Regions from separate parts of the Roseateles sp. GW821-FHT03B02 genome, predicted to be linked through region 1. Evidence: predicted binding sites of a transcription regulator. Region 1 holds the regulator's gene; each other region holds the start of a gene.
What was found. Region 1 encodes FNR, which switches genes on or off when oxygen is low (the NO sensors DNR and NnrR bind a similar motif). Its sites were predicted from a motif close to TTGATNNNNATCAA; they were not measured.
Positions count from the first base shown of each region.

Region 1 (7,079 bases):
CTGCGTCGCACCATCCATCAGGCGGGCGAAGTCGTAGGTCACCTTCTTGCTCAGGATGGCCTTCTCCATGCTGGAGATGATGAGGTCGGCGGCTTCAGTCCAACCCATGTGGCGCAGCATCATCTCGGCGGACAGGATCTCGGAGCCCGGGTTCACGTAGTCCTTGCCGGCGTACTTGGGCGCCGTGCCGTGCGTGGCCTCGAACATGGCGATGGAATCGCTCATGTTGGCGCCCGGGGCGATGCCGATGCCGCCGACCTGCGCGGCCAGCGCATCGGAGATGTAGTCACCGTTCAGGTTCAGCGTGGCAATGACGCTGTACTCGGCCGGGCGCAGGATGATCTGCTGCAGGAAGGCGTCGGCGATGACGTCCTTGATGGTGATGTCCTTGCCTGTCTTCGGGTTCTTCACACGGCACCACGGGCCGCCGTCGATGGGCTGGGCACCGAACTCCTTCTGCGCCAGCGCATAGGCCCAGTCGCGGAAGCCCCCTTCGGTGAACTTCATGATGTTGCCCTTGTGCACGATGGTCACGCTGGGCTTGTTGTTGTCGATGGCGTACTGGATGGCCTTGCGCACCAGGCGCTCGGTGCCTTCACGGCTGACGGGCTTGACGCCGATGCCCGAGGTCTCGGGGAAGCGGATCTTCTTGACGCCCAGTTCCTCCTGCAGGAACCTGATGAGCTTCTTGGCCTTGTCGCTCTCGGCCTCGTACTCGATGCCGGCGTAGATGTCTTCCGAGTTCTCGCGGAAGATGACCATGTCGACCTTGTGCGGCTCCTTCACGGGGCTGGGCACGCCGTCGAAATACTGCACCGGGCGCAGGCAGACGTAGAGGTCCAGTTCCTGACGCAGCGCGACGTTCAGCGAGCGGATGCCGCCGCCCACCGGCGTGGTCAGCGGCCCCTTGATGGAGACGATGTACTCCTTCACCGCCTGCAGCGTCTCCTCCGGCAGCCAGACATCGGGCCCGTAGACGCGCGTGCTCTTCTCACCCGCGTAGATCTCCATCCAGTGGATCTTGCGCGCCCCGCCGTAGGCCTTGGCCACGGCGGCATCCACCACCTTGAGCATGACAGGCGTGATGTCCAGGCCCGTGCCGTCACCCTCGATGAAGGGAATGATGGGGTTGTGGGGCACGTTCAGCGAGAAGTCGGCGTTGACCGTGATCTTCTGGCCGCCTTCGGGCACTTGGATGTGTTGGTACATGGCAGGAGCTTTCGCAGCGATGCGAGGGAAACGGGACGCGCGCAGTTTAGGGGCGCTCAGCAGGCCAGCAGCACGCGCTGCCAAACGCCGTGGCCCAGCGCCCAGCCCGAGGCGGCCACGAGGCCGAGGCCCGCCAGGCGCAGGGCCGGCGACGCATCGCCGACGCGGCGCGGCAGCCGCGCAATCCAGGCCGGCGCCACGGCCAGGCCCAGGGTGCTGGTGGTGGCGAAGGCGGCCATGGCCAGCCCGCCGCTCACGGGCGAGTTGGAGAGGGCCGACAGCAGCAAGGCAGCGTGCAGCAACCCGCAGGGCATGGCGACCCAGGCCATGCCGGTTGCGAAGCTGCGCCCCGGCTGCGGTCGAAAACGCGCATTGCCCAGCCAGGCCGGAACACGCCCCCGCACCATCAGGCTCAGCCCCAGCACCAGCAGGGCTGCCTGCAGCAGCGCCCACAGCGGCTGCAGCACGGCCGCCCCCTGGGACATGCCGGCCAGTGCCTGGGCCGACATCGCAGCCACCACCCCGGCCGCGCTGTAGCCCAGCAGTCGGCCGCCCAGCAGGCGTGTCTGCTGCCGTCGGCCTTGGGCGGCCAGCGCGCAGGGCGCGCTGCACATCAGCGCGCAGTGCGGCGCACCGGCCAGCCCCATCAAGGCAGCAGAGCCGATCAGCGCAGCATCCAGCGACATCGCGCGGCGTTCAGATGATCTTGGAGAAGCGCTCGCGGCTGGCGTCGGCCTGCAGGTAGCGATCGAAGACCAGGGCGACGGCGCGCACGAAGTACCAGCCCAGCGGGGTAACCTGGATGGCGCCGGGCTCCAGCACGATGAGCCCCTGCTCGGCGAGCTGGCGCAGGCGCTCGAACTCGGGCGCGAAATAGGTCGGCACGTCCACCAGGTAGGACGCCGCGATGGACTCGAACTCCACGCGCCCCTGGCACATCAGCGCCATGATGACGGCGCGGCGCAGCAGGTCGTCGCGCGTCAACGCCAGGCCCCGCTGCACGGGGAGCTGGCGCTGGCGCAGCGCGTCCTCGTACTCGTCCATGGTCTTGGCGTTCTGCGCGTAGGTGGCGCCCACGCGGCTGATGGACGACACGCCCAGGCCGACGAGATCGCAGTCAGGCTGCGTGGAATAGCCCTGGAAGCCGCGGTGCAGCAGGCCCTGGCGCTTGGCGACGGCCAGCGGGTCGTCGGGCAGCGCGAAATGGTCCATGCCGATGTAGGTGTAGCCCTCGCCCAGCAGCGCGCTGATGGCGCCCGACAGCATGGCCAGCTTGTCGCCGGCCGGCGGCAGCATCTCAGCCACGATGCGGCGCTGCGGCTTGAAGCGCTGCGGCAGGTGGGCATAGGCGTACATCGCGATGCGGTCGGGCCGCAACTCGGCCACCTGCGCAATGGTGCGGGCAAAGCTCGCCGGCGTCTGCAGCGGCAGGCCGTAGATCAGGTCGACGTTGGTGGACGAGAAGCCCAGCTCGCGGGCGTTCTGCATCAGCGCGGCCACCTGCTCCAACGGCTGCACGCGATGCACGGCCTTCTGCACGGCGGCGTCGAAATCCTGCACGCCGAAGGACAGGCGGTTGAAGCCCAGCGAGCGCAGATGCGCCAGCCGGCCCGCATCCACCGTGCGCGGATCCACCTCGACCGAGACCTCGGCGTTCGGCAGGATCCTGAAGCGCCGGCGCAGGGCGTCCATCAGCGAGGTCAGCTCGACGTCGGACAGGAAAGTGGGGGAGCCGCCGCCCAGGTGCAGCTGCGACACCGGGGCCGTGCCGCCCAGGGCTTCGGCGACGAGATCCATCTCCACCTCCAGCGCGGCCAGGTACGGCGCGGCGCGCTCGTGGTGCTTGGTGATGATCTTGTTGCAGGCGCAGTAGTAGCAGAGCTGCTCGCAGAACGGGATGTGGACGTAGACGGACAGCGGCTGCACCGTGCCGCGTTGGCGCAGCGCCTGCAGATGCTGGGGCCCCTGGTAGGCCTCGACGAGGCGGTCGGCCGTGGGATAGGACGTGTAGCGCGGGCCTGCCACGTCGTGGCGGCGCAGCAGGTCGGCATCGATGGGGCGGTCTGTGACGGCTGGCATGCCGCCACTGTGCCGGCAGCCACCGGGCCGGGCGTTGATCCAAGTCAAGGCTGCAGCGCAGGCCGCCGAGAACAATGCGTTTCATGCTGACCCCTCTCACCCGCCCGATGAGCGTGCCGATCACCCCAGACATGCCCGCGCAGCCCGGTGCCGCGACGCTCGAACCGCTGCGGGTCGCCTGTGCCAGCTGCAATCTGCGTGAACTCTGCCTGCCGGTGGGGTTGAGCCCGGCCGATCTGCAGCGCCTGGACGGGCTGGTGGAGAAGCGCCGCAGCGTTCAGCGAGGCGACCACCTGTTCCGCAACGGCGACCGCTTCGAGGCGTTGTACGCCGTGCGCACCGGCTTCTTCAAGACCTGCGTGGGCAGCGAGGACGGTCGCGACCAGGTGACCGGTTTTCAGATGGCCGGCGAGTTGCTCGGACTGGACGGCATCAGCAGCGACCAGCACCACTGCGATGCCGTCGCGCTGGAGGACTCCTCCGTCTGCGTGATCCAGTACCGCGACCTGGAGGAGCTGTCGCGCGAATTCACGCTGCTGCAGCACCAGTTCCACAAGATCATGAGCCGCGAGATCGTGCGCGACCACGGCGTCATGCTGCTGCTGGGCAACATGCGCGCCGAGGAACGCTTGGCGGCGTTCCTGCTGAACCTGACGCAGCGCCTGCAGGCGCGCGGCTTCTCGTCGAGCAGCCTGGTGCTGCGCATGACGCGCGAGGAGATCGGCAGCTACCTCGGCCTCAAGCTCGAAACCGTCAGCCGCACCTTCTCCAAGTTCCAGGAAGACGGCGTGCTGGACGTCAAGCAGCGCCAGATCACCGTGCTCGATCCTCAGGCCTTGCAGCGTCTCATTTCCAACGCCGCCTGCTGACCGGGCAGGCTCGGGGGTCATTTGCTGCAGCGCAGCAAATGAGGCGTAGCATGGCTTCATGCGTCCCCAAGTCCTCATTATCGGCTGCGGGTTCGGCGGCCTGGAGGCGGCGCGAGCCCTCGCCGCTGCCGAGGTCGACGTCACCGTCGTCGACAAGACCAACCACCACCTCTTCCAGCCCCTGCTCTACCAGGTGGCCACGGCCGGCCTGTCGGCCCCGTCCATTGCGGCGCCCATCCGCCACCTGTTCCGCCGCCAGCCCAACGTGACGACACTGCTGGGCGAGGTCACCGCCCTCGACGCCCGCGCACAGACCGCCACACTGAAGGACGGCGCCACGCTGTGCTGGGACCACCTCATCGTCGCGGCCGGCGCCACCCACAGCTATTTCGGCCGCGACGACTGGGCTGCATTCGCACCGGGCCTGAAGACGCTGCAGGACGCCTTCGAGATCCGCCGCCGCGTGCTGCTCGCCTTCGAGGCCGCCGAGCGGGAGGACGACCCGGTCAAGCGCGTGGCGCTGCTGCAGTTCGTCGTTGTCGGCGCCGGGCCGACCGGGGTGGAGCTGGCCGGCACCTTCGCGGAGATCGCACGCCACACGCTTCCGGGCGAGTTCCGCCGCATCGACCCCAGGCAGGCCCGCGTGCTGCTGGTGGAAGGGGGCTCGCGCGTGCTGCAGGCCATGCCAGAGACCCTGAGCGAGCGTGCCCGCGAGCAGCTGGCTGCGCTGGGTGTGGAAGTGATGCTGGGCGCGCGGGTGAGCGGCATCGACGCCGAGGGGCTGGACATCACGACGGCCGCCGGGCCGCAGCGCCTGCACAGCCGCTGCGTGGTCTGGGCGGCCGGGGTGGCCGCCTCGCCGCTGGGCCGAGCGCTGGCAGACGCCACCGGCTGCATGCTGGACCGCGCCGGCCGCGTCGTCGTCGAGCCAGACCTCAGCCTCCAGGGCTTCCCCGCCATCCAGGTCATCGGCGACCTGGCCGCCGCGCAAAGCCATGCACCAGGCCACGAACCCAGGCCGGTGCCCGGGGTATCACCCGGCGCCAAGCAGATGGGTCGCCATGCGGCGGCCAACATCCGGCGCCGCCTGGGCAGTCAGCCCACCCTGCCCTTCCGCTACCGCGACTACGGCAACCTCGCCACCATCGGCAGGCACAGCGCCGTCGTGGATCTCGGCACGCCGGCCGGGCCGTTGCGCTTCTCGGGCTACGCGGCCTGGCTGTTCTGGCTATTCGCCCACGTGTACTTCCTGATCGGCTTTCGCAACCGCTTCGTGGTGCTGATGGACTGGGCCTGGGCCTACTGGACCCACGACCGGCATGCCCGCGTGATCAGCGCGGCCAGCCCGGCGCGCGACGCGCAGGCTTGACATCGTCGGCCGGCAGGCTGACGAGCAACAGCGCCAGGCTGGCAGCCAGCGCAATGACGCCCCAGAAGATCAGGAAGCTGAGCGTGTAGACCGCCTGGGGCGACCACTCGATGGGCGCAGCGCCGAACCAGCGCAGCTCGCCCGGGTCGACGACGGCGAAGACCAGCAGCTCCAGCACGCCGGCACACAGGAAGGACGACCAGGCCACCGCCATCGCGAAGCGCGCGATGCGCGACGGGCCGGCCTGGGCGTTCATTGATGCACCCTTCGGCCGGCGGTCTGGTCTGCCAAGCGGGAGCGAGCCTGCTTGGGGCGCCCCTGCACGGCGCTCACCGCTTGACCCCGGCGGCGCCGGTGGCGGCATGGTTGCGGGCGATCAGCGCGGGAATGTCGCCCTCGCGTGCGCGCATGTCGGCGGGCTCCACGTCGTCTGCCGAGCGCTGGGCCGAAGCGTGCAGGTCCAGCGGCGGATCGGGGTGCTTGATGGCCAGGGCCAGCGTGAAGAAGCTGGCGACGACGACGCTGGCCGGGCCTCCGACGACGAGCCAGACCATGGGCTCGCGCCAGGCGGATCGGGATTTCAGGGCGGACATGGGGTTCTCCTCGCCGTCAGCGCGGCAGCACGAAGGTGGATTTCTCGACGATGGTTTCGGCGGCGCCCTCGCCAACGCGGCTGATGCGCCACTGCATGGCGTGCGCGCCGGGCTTGAGCTGTTGCGCCGCACTCGGTGGCATGCGCAGGGCCACGGCCACCCAGCGCGCCTCGGCCGGACCCAGGTCCACGGTCGTCGCCTGGGTAAGCACCAGGCCGGGCAGGCCATCGGCCTCGATGCGGTAGCGCTGCGCCGACTCAGTCGCGTTCATGACCTGCAGCCGGTAGACGTTCTCGATCCAGCCGTCCTCGACGAGGCGGGCCAGCGAGGCGCGGTCGCGCACCACGTCGACGCGGAAGCCGTGCCGCGAGGCGATGCTCCACAACAGCGCCGTGCAGATGACGAGCAGCACGGCGGTGTAGATGACGACCCGTGGCCGCAGCACGCGGCGCCAGCGCTGGGCGCTGTTCAGGCCCTGCTCCAGGCCGTTCTCGGTGTCGAAGCGGATGAGCCCGCGCGGCGTGGCCATCTTGTCCATGACGCCGTTGCAGACGTCGATGCAGGCAGCGCAGCCGATGCATTCGTACTGCAAGCCCTTGCGGATGTCGATGCCGGTAGGGCAGACCTGCACGCACAGGCCGCAGTCGATGCAGTCGCCGACGGCGGCGCTGCGGGCTTCGCCCTTCTTGCGCTTGGCGTTGTTGCCGCGCGGCTCGCCGCGGCCCGGGTCGTAGCTGACGATCAGGGTGTCGCGGTCGAACATCGCGCTCTGAAAGCGCGCGTAGGGACACATGTACTTGCAGACCTGCTCGCGCATGTAGCCGGCGTTGCCGTAGGTGGCAAAGCCGTAGAACAGCACCCAGAAGGTCTCCCAGGGCCCCAGGCCCAGCGCCAGCACCTCGGCGCCCAGGGTGTGGATGGGCGTGAAGTAGCCGACGAAGGTGAAGCCCGTCCACAGCC
Region 1 covers NZ_JBWKUV010000013.1:17,002-24,080, forward strand. The annotation lists gene icd (NADP-dependent isocitrate dehydrogenase) at 1-1,209, opposite strand, end outside; gene AC07VX_RS25275 (urease accessory protein UreH domain-containing protein) at 1,266-1,895, opposite strand; gene hemN (oxygen-independent coproporphyrinogen III oxidase) at 1,906-3,288, opposite strand; gene fnr (fumarate/nitrate reduction transcriptional regulator Fnr) at 3,420-4,157, shown strand; gene AC07VX_RS25290 (NAD(P)/FAD-dependent oxidoreductase) at 4,216-5,526, shown strand; gene AC07VX_RS25295 (hypothetical protein) at 5,489-5,782, opposite strand; gene AC07VX_RS25300 (hypothetical protein) at 5,856-6,119, opposite strand; gene ccoG (cytochrome c oxidase accessory protein CcoG) at 6,136-7,079, opposite strand, start outside.

Region 2 (7,079 bases), on a different contig from region 1:
CATCCTGGCTTCGAAGGGCGTGCCGTTCTCGTACAGCGCGATCAGCACCTTCCAGCAGTAGGAGGACAGCGGGTGGTAGTGCAGTGTCAGGGCCATGGGGATCTCATTTGTTGCCGATCTGGCTAAGTGTATTGAAACTTTCCGAATTCGGAAACTGTCCGGGAAAACAAAGGCGGGCCGCAGCCCGCCCTTGCTGAACGGTCGAGATGGTTGAGTCAGTCCTGCACCACGGCGGCGGCTTGCAGCCGCTTGTTCACCCGCAGCGCCGCCAGCGTGCCGACCACGCCGGACAGCAGGTAGACGCTGACCGAGCCGAGGCCGAAGCGCGACGACAGGTAGAGCACGATGACCGGCGCAAACGCCGCACCCAGCAGCCAGGCCATGTCCGCCGTCAGCGCGGCGCCGGTATAGCGGAAGTGCGGCAGGAAGTTGGAGGTGACCGAGCCGGCCGCCTGGCCGTAAGACAGGCCCAGCAGCACGAAGCCGATCAGGATGAAGGCCGCCTGGCCTGGCTTGCCGCCACCCAGCATGAAGGGGGCGAACAGCGCGAAGGCGCCGATGGCCACGGCCAGCGTGCCCAGGAAGCTGCGGCGGCCGATCTTGTCGGCTATCAGGCCCGACATGGGCATGGCAACCGCCGCAAAGGCGGCGCCCAGTAGTTCCATCTTCATGAAGTCCACCACGCCCCGGTCCTCGGCGAACAGGTTCACCCAGGACAGCGGGAACACCGTCACCAGGTGGAAGAGGGCGTAGCTGGCCAGCGCGGCGAAGGCGCCGATGACGATGTGGTGGCCCTGGGCAGGTAGCAACTCGTGCAGGTGGGCCGGGTCGAGCTCATGTTCCTCCATGCGCTTCTCGTACTCGTGCGTGACGACGAGGCGCAGCCGGGCGAACAGCGCGACAACGTTGATCGCAAAAGCCGTGAAGAACGGGAAGCGCCAACCCCAGGAGAGGAAATCCTTGGCATCCAGGCTGCCGTAGACGTACAGGAACACCCCCGAGGCCACAAAGAAGCCCAGCGGCGCGCCAAGCTGCCCCAGCATGGCATACCAGCCGCGGCGTTGCGGGGGGGCGTTCAGGGCCAGCAGGGAGGGCAGGCCGTCCCAGGAGCCGCCCAGGGCCAGGCCCTGGCCGACACGGCAGAGCGCCAGCAGCAGGATGGCGGTGTTGCCCGCGTCCTTGAAGCCGGGCAGCAGGCCCATGCCGACCGTCGAGCAGCCGAGCAGGAAGAGGGCGGCGGTCAGCTTGGTCGAGCGGCCGAAGCGGCGCTGGATCTCCATGCCGATTAGCGTGCCGACCGGGCGGACGACGAAAGCCAGCGCGAAGACCAAGAAGGCGTAGAGCGTGCCGGTCAGGCCGTCGACGAAGGGGAAGAAGACCTGAGGGAAGACCAGCACCGAGGCGATGCCGAAGACGAAGAAATCGAAATACTCGGAAGCCCGGCCGATGATGACGCCGACAGCGATGTCGCCGGGTGCGAGGTCCTCGTCCGTGCGGGTCGTCAGGGGGGCGGATTGGGGGGTCTGGAAGGTACTGCTTGCGCTTGCCATGGCGGCTTGTCTCCGTCTGTGCCTAGGACAAAATGTCCAATCGTTGATCTGGCTCAATCAACTTACATTCCGTCGCTGCCCGCAAGATCGTTAACCCTCGCGTGCCTCTCAGGATGTACCCCAACAAGACTCTCCTTATCCGCGCTCTGGTCTTGTCAGCCAGCGCCCTGCTGACCGGCTGCGACTGGATCGTCATGAAGCCGCATGGCGACATCGCGAACCAGCAGGCCCAGCTCATCGTCACCTCGACGCTGCTCATGATGCTGATCATCGTCCCGGTGATCGCGCTGACGCTGTTCTTTGCCTACCGTTACAGGCAGTCCAACACCGAGGCGACCTATGCGCCGGACTGGGACCACTCCACGCGCCTGGAACTGGTCATCTGGGGCGCGCCGCTGCTGATCATCATCGCGCTGGGCGCCATCACCTGGATCAGCACCCACAAGCTGGACCCGTTCCGCCCGCTGGACCGCATCGCCGAGGACAAGCCCCTGGCCGCCGGCGTGAAGCCGCTGGAGGTCTATGCGGTGTCGATGGACTGGAAGTGGCTGTTCATCTACCCCGAGCAGGGCATCGCCACCGTCAACGAACTGGCCGCGCCGGTGGACCGCCCCATCCACTTCCGCTTCACGTCCACGACGGTGATGAACACCTTCTACGTGCCCGCCCTGGCCGGCATGATCTACACGATGCCGGGTATGGAGACGCAACTGCACGCCGTCATCAACAAGGCCGGCGTCTATGACGGCCTGTCGGCGCACTACAGCGGCGCCGGCTTCTCGGACATGCGCTTCAAGTTCCACGGCCTGACGGACGAGGAATTCGCGCGCTGGATCGAGTCCAACAAGACCGCCGGCGGCGCGCTGACCCGCGCCGAGGTGCTGAAGCTGGAGCAGCCCAGCACCAAGGAACCCATCCGCCGCTTCGCCAGCGTCGAGGCGGGCCTGTGGAGCGCCATCGTCGACCGCTGCGTCGACGGCAAGAAGATGTGCTCCAGCACCATGATGGCCATCGACGCCGCCGGCGGTGCCGGCAAGGGCGGCGTGGCCAGCACCATGCGCAGCGCCTGGCGTGATGCCGAAGGCGTGCAGCGCGAGCGCACCGTCGTCGCCGGCCTTTGCACGCCCACGAACCTGCTGGGTCTGCCCGTCGAGACCGTCGCGCAGAAGAACTGAGTCCGCCCATGTCCACTGCACAACTCCCCGCTGCCGAGCAGCTTCACCCCCTCCTGGGCCGGCTCGGCCTGGATGCCATCCCCTACCACGAGCCCATCCTCGTCGGCACCTTCGCGGCCGTGGTCCTCGGCGGCCTCTTCGTGCTGGCCCTGCTGACGAAGTTCCGCCTCTGGGGCCCGCTGTGGCGCGACTGGATCACCAGCATCGACCACAAGAAGATCGGCATCATGTACATCGTGCTGGGCGTCGTGATGCTGCTGCGCGGTTTCGCCGACGCAGCCATGATGCGTGCCCACCAGGCCATGGCCTTTGGTGACAATGCCGGTTTCCTGCCGCCGCACCACTACGACCAGGTCTTCACGGCCCACGGCGTCATCATGATCTTCTTCGTCGCGATGCCCTTCGTGACTGGGTTCATGAACTACGTCGTGCCGCTGCAGATCGGCGCGCGCGACGTGGCCTTCCCCTTCCTGAACAACTTCAGCTTCTGGATGACTGCCGGCGGCGCCATCCTCGTGATGATCTCGCTGTTCATCGGCGAGTTCGCCAAGACCGGCTGGCTTGCTTATCCGCCGCTGTCCGGCCTGCTCGCCAGTCCCGACGTCGGGGTGGACTACTACCTTTGGTCACTGCAGATCGCGGGCGTGGGCACGACGCTGTCGGGCATCAACCTGATCGCCACCATCATCAAGATGCGCGCCCCCGGCATGACGATGATGAAGATGCCCGTCTTCACGTGGACGTCCCTCTGCACCAACGTGCTCATCGTCGCGACCTTCCCGGTGCTGGCCGCCACGCTCGCGCTGCTGACCGCGGACCGCTACCTCGGCACCAACTTCTTCACGAACGATCTCGGCGGCAACGCCATGCTCTACGTGAACCTGATCTGGATCTGGGGCCACCCCGAGGTCTACATCCTGGTGCTGCCGGTGTTCGGCATCTTCTCGGAAGTGGTGTCCACCTTCAGCCGCAAGAAGCTGTTCGGCTATGCGTCCATGGTCTATGCCACGGTCGTCATCACCATCCTGTCCTACCTCGTCTGGCTGCACCACTTCTTCACGATGGGATCGGGCGCCAGCGTGAACAGCTTCTTCGGCATCACGACGATGATCATCTCGATCCCGACGGGCGCCAAGATCTTCAACTGGCTGTTCACGATGTACCGCGGCCGCATCAAGTTCGAGGTGCCGATGCTGTGGACCGTGGGCTTCATGGTCACCTTCGTCATCGGTGGCATGACCGGCGTGCTGCTGGCCGTGCCCGCGGCGGACTTCGTGCTGCACAACAGCTTGTTCCTGATCGCCCACTTCCACAACGTGATCATCGGCGGCGTGGTGTTCGGCGTGTTCGCCGGCATCAACTACTGGTTCCCCAAGGCCTTCGGCTTCCGCCTGGACGCCTTCTGGGGCAAGGTCTCGTTCTGGTGCTGGTTCATCGGCTTCTGGGTCGCCTTCACGCCGCTCTACATCCTCGGCCTGATGGGCATCACGCGCCGCGTCAGCCACTTCGACGACATGTCGCTGCAGCCCTATTTCGTCGTCGCCGCCATCGGTGGCGGCATCGTGGCCCTGGGCATCGCGTCCTTCCTGATCCAGATTGGCGTCAGCATCCTGCGCCGCAAGGAACTGGCCGACACGACGGGTGACATCTGGGGCGGCCGCACGCTGGAGTGGTCCACGGCCTCTCCGCCGCCGGACTACAACTTCGCCTTCACGCCCATCACCCATGAGCTGGATGCCTGGCAGGACATGAAGCAGCGCGGCGTCGCGCGCCCCACGAAGGGCTTCGTCGCCATCCACATGCCCAAGAACACCGGCGCCGGCTTCGTCATCGGCATGCTGGCCACGGCCATGGGCTTCGCCTTGATCTGGCGCATGTATCCGCTCGCCGGCCTGGCTTTCGCCGCCACCGTCATCGCGGCCATCTGGCACACCTTCAACTACCACCGCGACTACCACATCCCGGCCGATGCGGTGACGCGTACCGAGGACGAGCGCAGCTGCGCCCTCGCGTCCGCTGCCTGACCGGGAGATCCTGACATGTCTGCAAGCATTGCCACCCATGTGAACGGCGCCCCGGTCTACTACGACCACAGCGGCGAGCACCATCCGCCCAACAGCACCATGCTGGGCTTCTGGCTCTACCTGATGAGCGACTGCCTCATCTTCGCGGTGCTGTTCGCCGTCTATGCCGTGCTGGGCCGCTCCTACGCGGCCGGTCCGTCGGGAGCCGACCTGTTCGACCTGCCGCTGGTGGCCGTCAACACCGGCCTGCTGCTGTTCTCGTCCATCACCTACGGCTTCGCGATGATCGCGATGCAGGCCCGCAAGAAGGGCCCGCTGCTGGCCTGGCTGGCGGTTACGGGCCTGTTCGGCCTGGGCTTCCTGGGCATCGAGCTCTACGAGTTCCACCACCTCATCCACGAGGGCGCCGGCCCCGGCCGCAGCGCCTTCCTGTCCAGCTTCTTCACGCTGGTGGGCACCCACGGCCTGCACGTCACTTTCGGCTGCATCTGGCTGGTCACGCTGATGTTCCAGGTGCAGAAGCTCGGCCTCACGCCGGCCAACCGCCGCCGCCTGATGTGCCTGTCGATGTTCTGGCACTTCCTGGACGTCGTCTGGATCGGCGTCTTCACCTTCGTCTATCTCATGGGGGTGCTGTGATGGCCGGCCATGCACATGATCACGGTCACGACGACCACCTCGACGGCGAGGAAGACTTCCACGTCAGCTACAAGGGCTATGCGACGGGCTTCATCCTGTCCGTCATCCTGACCGCCATTCCCTTCTGGCTGGTGATGGGCAAGCTGCTGCCGAGCCCCAAGATGACCGGCCTGGTCATCCTGGCCTTCGCGGCCGTGCAGATGGTGGTACACATGGTGTATTTCCTGCACATGAACGCCAAGGTCGAAGGCGGCTGGTCCATGCTGGCGCTGCTGTTCACGGTGGCGCTGGTGGTCATCATGCTGGCCGGCTCGGTGTGGGTCATGTATCACATGAACGCCAACATGATGCCGACGCCGGACCCGGCAGCCATGCGCAACATGCCCTGAATGGGTATGGGCCGCGCCGCACGGATCGCCTTGATCGCCGCTGCGGCGCTGGCCAGCCTGGGCTTTCTCGCGCTGGCCACCTGGCAGTTCCAGCGGCTGGGCTGGAAGCAAGACCTGATTGCCCGCGTCGAGCGGCGGGTCCACGCGGAGCCTGTCGCGCCGCCGCTTGCTTTGGCGGAAGTCTCCAAGGCCGACGAGTACCGCCGCCTGCGCCTGCGCGGCCGGTTCGAGCCGCGCGAGGTGCTGGTGCAGGCCACGACAGAGCTCGGCGGCGGGCACTGGGTCATCGCGCCGCTGCGTCTGGATGACGGCAGTGCCATCCTCGTCAACCGCGGCTTCGTGCCGCCCGAGCAGCGCGCTCCCGAGCAGCACGCCGCGCCCACCGGTCCCGTCGAGCTGATCGGCCTGCTGCGCCTGACCGAGCCCGGCGGCGGGCCGCTGCGCAAGAACGAGCCAGCGCAAGGCCGCTGGTACTCGCGCGATGTGGCCGGCATCGCCGCCCAGTTGGGCGTCGCGGCTGCGCCGTACTTCGTCGACGAGTCCGCCGACCCCGCCCAGCCCCAGCGCTGGCCGCGCCCCGGCCTGACGGTCATCCGTTTCGCCAACAATCACGCCGTCTACGCCATCACCTGGCTGGCGCTCGCGGCCATGTCCGCCGCTGCGGCGATCTATCTTGTCCGCGAAGAGCGCCGGCGCGCGCCGCCTTGAACCACCACACGCCAGTCCCCGTCGAAGCCGTTGCCGTCGCGCCCGAACGCCGCGCCGGCCGCGCCAACCTGCGCCAGCTCATCGAGCTGCGCTGGCTGGCGGTGGGTGGCCAGCTTGCCACCGTGCTGGTCGTGCACGTAGCGCTGGGCATCCTGCTGCCCTGGGCCGAGATGCTCAGCCTGCTCGGCATCCTCGTCGTCTTCAACCTCTTCAGCCTGTGGCGCAACAAGCTGTCGCAGCCGGTCTCGCAGATCGAGCTCTGCGTGGCGCTGCTGGTGGATGTGGGCGTGCTGACCGGCCAGCTCTACCTGTCGGGGGGCAGTGACAACCCCTTCATCTACCTCTATCTGCTGCAGGTCGCCGTCGCGTCGGTGCTGCTGCGGCCGGCCTATCTGATGGCCGTCATCGTCAGCGCGGCCTCGGGCTTCGTCGCGCTGATGCTGTGGCACCGTCCGCTGGTGCTGGATGCGTCCACGCCCACCTCGCTGTCGCCCAACTACCTGGGCGGCCTGCTGCTGTGCTTCCTGCTCAACGTGGGGCTGCTGTCCATCTTCATCGTGCGCATCAACCGCAACCTGCGCCAGCGCGACGCCG
Region 2 covers NZ_JBWKUV010000009.1:33,185-40,263, reverse strand. The annotation lists gene AC07VX_RS21410 (glutathione S-transferase family protein) at 1-96, opposite strand, end outside; gene AC07VX_RS21405 (MFS transporter) at 216-1,550, opposite strand; gene cyoA (ubiquinol oxidase subunit II) at 1,664-2,725, shown strand; gene cyoB (cytochrome o ubiquinol oxidase subunit I) at 2,734-4,749, shown strand; gene cyoC (cytochrome o ubiquinol oxidase subunit III) at 4,765-5,388, shown strand; gene cyoD (cytochrome o ubiquinol oxidase subunit IV) at 5,388-5,777, shown strand; gene AC07VX_RS21380 (SURF1 family protein) at 5,778-6,485, shown strand; gene AC07VX_RS21375 (ATP-binding protein) at 6,482-7,079, shown strand, end outside.
Region 2: cyoA (ubiquinol oxidase subunit II) is a predicted target of FNR. The motif match lies at 1,594-1,607, and genes of this name have one in related genera.

Region 3 (7,079 bases), on a different contig from region 1:
CCCAGGCTGCACCACCCCAGCCTCACGAGGAACAAGGTCGGCTACACGCGCCGCGACTACGAGGGCAAGGTCTCGACGCTGTGCGCCGGCTGTGGCCACGACTCGATCTCCAGCGCCATCGTCCAGGCCTGCTGGCAGCTTGACATCGAGCCGCACCGCGTCGCCAAGCTGTCGGGCATCGGCTGCTCCAGCAAGACGCCCGACTACTTCCTCGGCGCCAGCCACGGCTTCAACACCGTGCACGGCCGCATGCCCAGCGTGCTGACCGGGGCCTACCTCGCCAACCGCGAGCTGCTCTACCTCGGCGTGTCGGGCGACGGCGACTCCGCCTCCATCGGCCTCGGCCAGTTCGCCCATGCGATGCGCCGCGGCGTGCGCATGGTCTACATCGTCGAGAACAACGGCGTCTACGGCCTCACCAAGGGCCAGTTCAGCGCGACGGCCGACAAGGGCTCGGTCGCCAAGAAGGGCGCGACCAACAACGACGCCGCCATCGACCTCGCGGCGCTGGCGCTGCAGCTGGGCGCCACCTTCGTTGCGCGCAGCTTCTCGGGCGACAAGGCCCAGCTCGTGCCGCTGATCGAGGCCGCCATCCGCCACGGCGGCGCGGCCTTCATCGACGTCATCAGCCCCTGCGTGGCCTTCAACAACCACGCCGGCTCCACGCGCAGCTACGACCATGTCCGCGCCCACAACGAGGCGCTGAACCGCATCGACTTCATCGATCTGGCCGAAGAGCAGGTCGTCGAGCACTCGCCCGACGTCATCGACGTCCCGCAGGCCGACGGCAGCACGCTGCGCCTGCGCAGGATGGCCGCCGACTACGACCCCACCGACCGCCTCGGCGCCATGAACGCCATGCAGCTGCGCGCCGCGGCCGGCGAGATCGCCACCGGCCTGCTCTACGTCGACCCCGCCGCCCGGGATTGGCATGCCGCCCAGCGCACCGTGGCCAGCCCCCTGAACACGCTGGGTGAAAAAGCACTCTGTCCGGGCGCGGCGGCGCTCGAAAAGATCAATGCCGGGCTGAGATGATGCGCGGGCCATGCGCCCACATCACCTCACCCTCTTCCTCGCCGCAGCCCTCTGCGCCTGCGCCAGCTCCAGCCAGGACAAGGTTGCCACCGCGGCGACGACGCCGCTGAGCGATCTCAACGTCGTGCGGGCCGACATTCCCGACGTCCTGAAGGCCGCCGCCACTGCGCCCTATGCCTTGCCGGCCGACGGCAGCTGCGCGGGCCTCGCCGCTGACATTCGCGCGCTCGACGAAGTGCTCGGTCCTGATCTCGACGCACCGCACACGGCCGGCAACCCCGGCCTGCTGGACCGCGGCGAGGATGCCGCCACCGGTGCGTTGCAGCGCACTGCCGAGGGCGTCATTCCTTTTCGCGGCTGGGTGCGCAAGCTGACCGGCGCAGAGCGCTACGCCCGCCAGGTCAGCGCGGCCATCACGGCCGGCGGCGTGCGGCGCGGCTTCCTGCGCGGCCTGGCGTCGGCCAAGGCCTGCACGGCGGCACCGGCCAAGTCCGTTTAAGGCGGGGGCGGCAGCGCCGGGCCCCAGCCCAGTGGTGCCGGCAGGGCCGCCAGGATGCGCTGGCGCAGCGGCGCATAGGCCTCGTCGACTTGCTGACCGGCGCGCGGCGCGAGGGGATCCTGGTGGCTGCCGAAGGCCTCGTCGAGCTCGGCCCAGTCCGCGGCCGACAGCAGGGCCGCCGCGCGCGGCAGGATCTCGGTTTCCTCGCGCTTCATGTGGCGCAGGTAGCGGGCGGTGTAGACCTTGAGCTGCTGCTCGAACTTCTCGCGCCGCGGCTCGCCCATCTGCTCCCAGGCCAGCAGGCTGTGCTGCAGCTCGCGGATGGCGCGCTCGCCCTGGGCGTGGTCGGCATCCAGGTCGTCCAGCACGAGGCGCAGATCCGGCGCCTGTGCGCGCAACTTGGGGAAGAGCAGCTCGCTTTCCTTGGTGTGGTGCAGGCGCTCGGGGAACTCGTCGACGTAGAACAGCATGGCCCGCAGCGCGCCGAAGTCGGGCGTCGTGCCGGCGCGGCGTTGGGCTTCCAGCAGCAGCGGCACCGTTCGCAGCATGGCGGCCAGGGCATCGTGCTCGGCGCGGATGACGCGCACGGCCAGGGGCATGGTCGAGGAGGGCATGTTTCGAAGCGTCGCGCGGCGGCGGCAAGCCGACCTTGCGCTGGATCAAGCCACGGCGAGCCACCCCCGTAAAATCCCTGGTTTTGCCCAACCGCCCAAGGAAAGCCCCGGCCATGACTGCATCGACCGCCTCCCCCACTCTCATGGCCAACGCGATCCGCGCCCTCGCGATGGACGCGGTGCAGGCAGCCAACTCGGGCCACCCGGGCGCTCCCATGGGCATGGCCGACATCGCCGTGGCGCTGTGGGCGCGGCACCTGAAGCACAACCCGGCCAACCCGCACTGGGCCGACCGCGACCGCTTCGTGCTGTCCAACGGCCACGGCTCCATGCTGATCTACGCCCTGTTGCACCTGACGGGCTACGAGCTGCCCATCGAGGAGCTGAAGGCCTTCCGCCAGTTGCATAGCAAGACGCCCGGCCACCCCGAGGTGGGCATCACCGCCGGCATCGAGACGACCACCGGCCCGCTGGGCCAGGGCGTGACCAACGCCGTCGGCCTGGCCCTGGCCGAGAAGCTGATGGCGCGCGACTTCAACCGCGACGGCCATGAGATCGTCAACCACCACACCTACGTCTTCCTGGGCGACGGTTGCCTGATGGAAGGCATCTCCCACGAGGCCGCCGCCCTGGCCGCTTCGTGGAAGCTGAACAAGCTGATCGCCATCTACGACGACAACGGCATCTCCATCGACGGACAGGTCGCGCCCTGGTTCGGCGACGACACCGCCAAGCGCTTTGCTGCCTATGGCTGGAACGTCGTCGGCCCGGTGGACGGCCATGACGTCGACGCGGTCGACGCCGCTATCGCCCAGGCCAGGAAGAGCGCCGACAAGCCCACGCTCGTCATCGCCAAGACCCACATCGGCAAGGGCTCGCCCAACCGCGCCAACACGGCCAAGGCCCACGGCGAGCCGCTGGGCGCCGAGGAAATCAAGCTGACCCGCGAGGCCATCGGCTGGACGCACGAGCCCTTCATCGTGCCGCCCGAGGTCTACACCGCCTGGGATGCCAAGTCCGCCGGTGACCGCGCCGAGAGCGAGTGGGACCGGCGCTTCGACGCCTATGCCGAAGCCCACCCCGAGCTGGCCGCCGAGTTCCAGCGCCGCATGGCCGGCGTGCTGCCGGCCGACTTCGCGCAGATCGCCGTCGACGCCGTCGTCAAGGCCCATGCCGACGCGCAGACCGTCGCCAGCCGCAAGGCCAGCCAGATCGCGCTGGAAGCCTTCACCGCCAAGCTGCCCGAGATGCTGGGCGGCAGCGCCGACCTGACCGGCTCCAACCTCACCAACACCAGCTCGACGCCCAACCTGCGCTTCGAGGCGAATGGCACGCCCAACAACGGCCGGCACATCAACTACGGTGTGCGCGAGTTCGGCATGGCCGCCATCATGAACGGCGTGGCCCTGCACGGCGGCTTCATCCCCTACGGCGGCACTTTCCTGACCTTCAGCGACTACAGCCGCAACGCCATCCGCATGGCCGCGTTGATGAAGCAGCGCGTCATCCACGTGATGACGCACGACTCCATCGGCCTGGGCGAAGACGGCCCGACCCACCAGTCCATCGAGCACGTTGCGTCGCTGCGACTGATCCCCGGCCTGGACGTCTGGCGTCCGGCCGACACGACCGAGACGGTGGTCGCCTGGACCATGGCCCTGGGCAACGCCCAGCGCCCCAGCCTGCTGGCGCTGAGCCGCCAGAACCTGGCCTACTCGCCCAAGACCAACGTCGACGAGATCGCCAAGGGCGCCTACGTGCTGGCCGAACCGCCCAAGGGCAAGGCCAAGGCCGTCATCATCGCCACCGGCTCCGAAGTGCAGCTGGCCATGGCCGCGCAGAAGCTGCTGGCCGACGAGGGCGTGAAGGTGCGCGTTGTCTCCATGCCGTCCACCAACGTCTTCGACCGCCAGGACAAGGACTACAAGAAGAGCGTGCTGCCCAAGGGCCTGCCGCGCGTGGCCGTGGAAATGGGTGTCAGCGACTTCTGGTGGAAGTACGGCGTGGACGCCGTCGTCGGCATCGACAGCTTCGGCGAATCGGCCCCGGCGCCGGTGCTGTTCAAGCACTTCGGCTTCACGCCCGAGAACGTGGCGGCCACCGTCAAGGCCGTGCTGAAGAAGAAGTGATCACGCGGCACGCGCCGCGCCGAATGACCACGAGGGCCGCTTTTGCGGCCCTTTGCTTTTGGGCCCGCCGTCCTGCGCTACAAACCCGCCTGCATCGAAAAGACCAGGGAGGTTCGGATGCGCAATGTCTTCATGGCCCTTGCGGCTGGCTTTCTCGCCTGCGCCGCGCAGGCCCAGGTGGTCGAGATCGACCGTGTCGACCCCCAGGCCCTGGCCTGCCTGCACAAGGGCGGCCCCGCCATCCGCTACCCCGCACGCGACGAGCAGATGCGCCTGCCCGGCCATGTGCGCCTCAGCCTCAGGTTCACGGCGCCGGACCGTGCGCCCGAGGTCACGGTGCTGTTCCGCGCCGCCAGCGAGGCCATGCTGGACGAGGTGAACTGGTTCGTGCGCGGCTACCGCCTGCCCTGCCTGCCGGCAGGGGCGCAGAGCGTGCTGGCGGTGCAGGAGTTCGAGTTCACGCCCCGCGTGACCGACCCCATCACCTGGACCGCGCCACGCGCTGTCGCGGAGCGCGAGGAGGCCCTGCAGGGCCGCCCCAAGGCGCTGGCCTGCATGCGTACGCCAAAGGAGCCGCCCGAGTACGGCGGCTCGACGCTGCAGCGCGAGGTGGCCAACGCCTTCGTCGAGCTCAGCTTCACCGCACCCGATGCGCCGCCGGACGTGAAGATGGCCTATGCCAGCGTCGGCGAGCGCCAGGCCAGGGTGGTGGCCGACTATGTGCGCCAGTACCGCCTGCCCTGCCTGGAAGCGGGCGCCAAACCCTACGTGGTGCAGCAGCACTTCCAGTTCCGGCCCTACGGCGTGGGAGCCCGGGTGTTCAAGGACGCGGTGCCGCTGGTCTCCTTCCTGTCCAACATGAAGGGCATTCAGGCCATGCGCACGGACTTTGACCTCAACACCATGTCCTGCCCCTTCCAGATGGCCTGGACCCTGGGCAGGCCGGCGCTGGACAACCGCGTCGGCGAGGTCGGCAAACCCGACCTGAACCGCACCGAGTTCCTGGCCTGGCTGGCGGGCCTGGAGATGGAGGTGAAGGCCACGCAGTTCGAGCAGCTGGTGGGCCAGACTGTCATCGTCAACGTGCCCTGCGGCCGGCTGGCGCTGGCGCCGAAGGCTGAGTGAAATCGCGCCGAAACCACCCCCTCGCCCGAATCGCCGAGAATCCCGCCCGCGCAGAATTTTTCATCCTCCTGGAGACTGTTCCATGACCATCAAGATCGGCATCAACGGCTTCGGCCGCATCGGACGCATGGTGTTCCGTGCCGCCATTGCGAATTTCAAGGACATCGAGGTCGTCGCGATCAACGATCTGCTCGAACCCGATTACCTGGCCTACATGCTGAAGTACGACTCGGTGCATGGCCGCTTCGAGGGCGAGGTTTCAGTGGACGGCAACACCCTGGTCGTCAATGGCAGGAAGATCCGCCTGACCGCCGTCAAGGACCCGTCCGAGCTGAAGTGGGCCGAGGTCGGGGCCGACATCGTCATCGAAGCCACGGGCATCTTCCTGGACAAGGCCGGCGGCGAGAAGCACCTGGCCGCGGGCGCCAAGAAGGTCATCTTCTCGGCCCCGTCCAAGGACGAGACGCCGATGTTCGTCTTCGGCGTGAACCACACCAAGTACGCCGGCGAAGCCATCATCTCCAACGCCTCCTGCACCACCAACTGCCTGGCACCGCTGGCCAAGGTGCTGAACGACAAGTGGGGCATCAAGCGCGGCCTGATGACCACCGTGCACGCCGCCACCGCCACGCAGAAGACCGTGGACGGCCCGAGCAACAAGGACTGGCGCGGCGGCCGCGGCATCCTGGAGAACATCATCCCCAGCAGCACCGGCGCCGCCAAGGCCGTCGGCAAGGTCATCCCCGAGCTGAACAAGAAGCTGACCGGCATGAGCTTCCGCGTGCCCACCAGCGACGTGTCGGTCGTCGACCTGACCGTCGAGCTGCTGAAGGACGCCAGCTACGAAGAGATCTGCGCCGAGTTCAAGGCCCAGAGCGAAGGCGCGCTGAAGGGCGTGCTGGGCTACACCGAGGACAAGGTCGTGGCGACCGACTTCCGCGGCGACCCGCGCACCTCCATCTTCGACGCCGACGCCGGTATCGCGCTGGACGGCACCTTCATCAAGCTCGTGTCCTGGTACGACAACGAGTGGGGCTACTCGAACAAGTGCCTGGAAATGGTGCGCGTCGTCAACGGCTGAGCCGTCGTTTGACACCGTCATGAAGGCCCCGCCCCGGCGGGGCCTTCTGCTTTCTTGCACGCCACATTTGTTTGCGAATGGCCGCCGGGGGCGCACCTAAACTGGCCGCCCCTGCACTGCATGAGTCTGCCGACATGAAGCCCTTGCGCCCGCTGCTGATCGCCACCCTGGCCGCGCTGGCTTGCCTGCCCGCCCTGGCGCAGTCGGCCGAGGTCGAAGCGCGGGTCATCGTGCGCTTCAAGCCCCAGGCCGACAGCGTGCGCGCCAAGGCCTTGGGCCTGCGGGCCACGCGCGGCGAGGCGCGCGAGATCGCGCAGACGCGTGCGACCGCCCTGGGCCTGCGCACCGGCCACCGGCTCGCGGCCGGCATCAGCCTGGACGAGCGCACCCATGTCGTCTTCGCCAAGGGCCTGACCGGCGCCCAGCTCGCCAGGCGGCTGGCGGCTGACGGCGAGGTCGAGCTGGTGGCGGTGGATCAGCGCCGCAAGCACGCCAGGCTGCCCAACGATCCCCTGTTCGGCGGCGCGGACGTGAACCCGGAGACCACCGTCGGCGGCATCCAGGCCCGCACGATCGACCAGTGGTATCTGAAGGCG
Region 3 covers NZ_JBWKUV010000001.1:815,404-822,482, reverse strand. The annotation lists gene AC07VX_RS03600 (2-oxoacid:ferredoxin oxidoreductase subunit beta) at 1-1,035, shown strand, start outside; gene AC07VX_RS03595 (hypothetical protein) at 1,046-1,534, shown strand; gene AC07VX_RS03590 (hemerythrin domain-containing protein) at 1,531-2,148, opposite strand; gene tkt (transketolase) at 2,292-4,277, shown strand; gene AC07VX_RS03580 (hypothetical protein) at 4,395-5,402, shown strand; gene gap (type I glyceraldehyde-3-phosphate dehydrogenase) at 5,485-6,483, shown strand; gene AC07VX_RS03570 (S8 family serine peptidase) at 6,618-7,079, shown strand, end outside.
Region 3: AC07VX_RS03590 (hemerythrin domain-containing protein) is a predicted target of FNR. The motif match lies at 2,184-2,197, and genes of this name have one in related genera.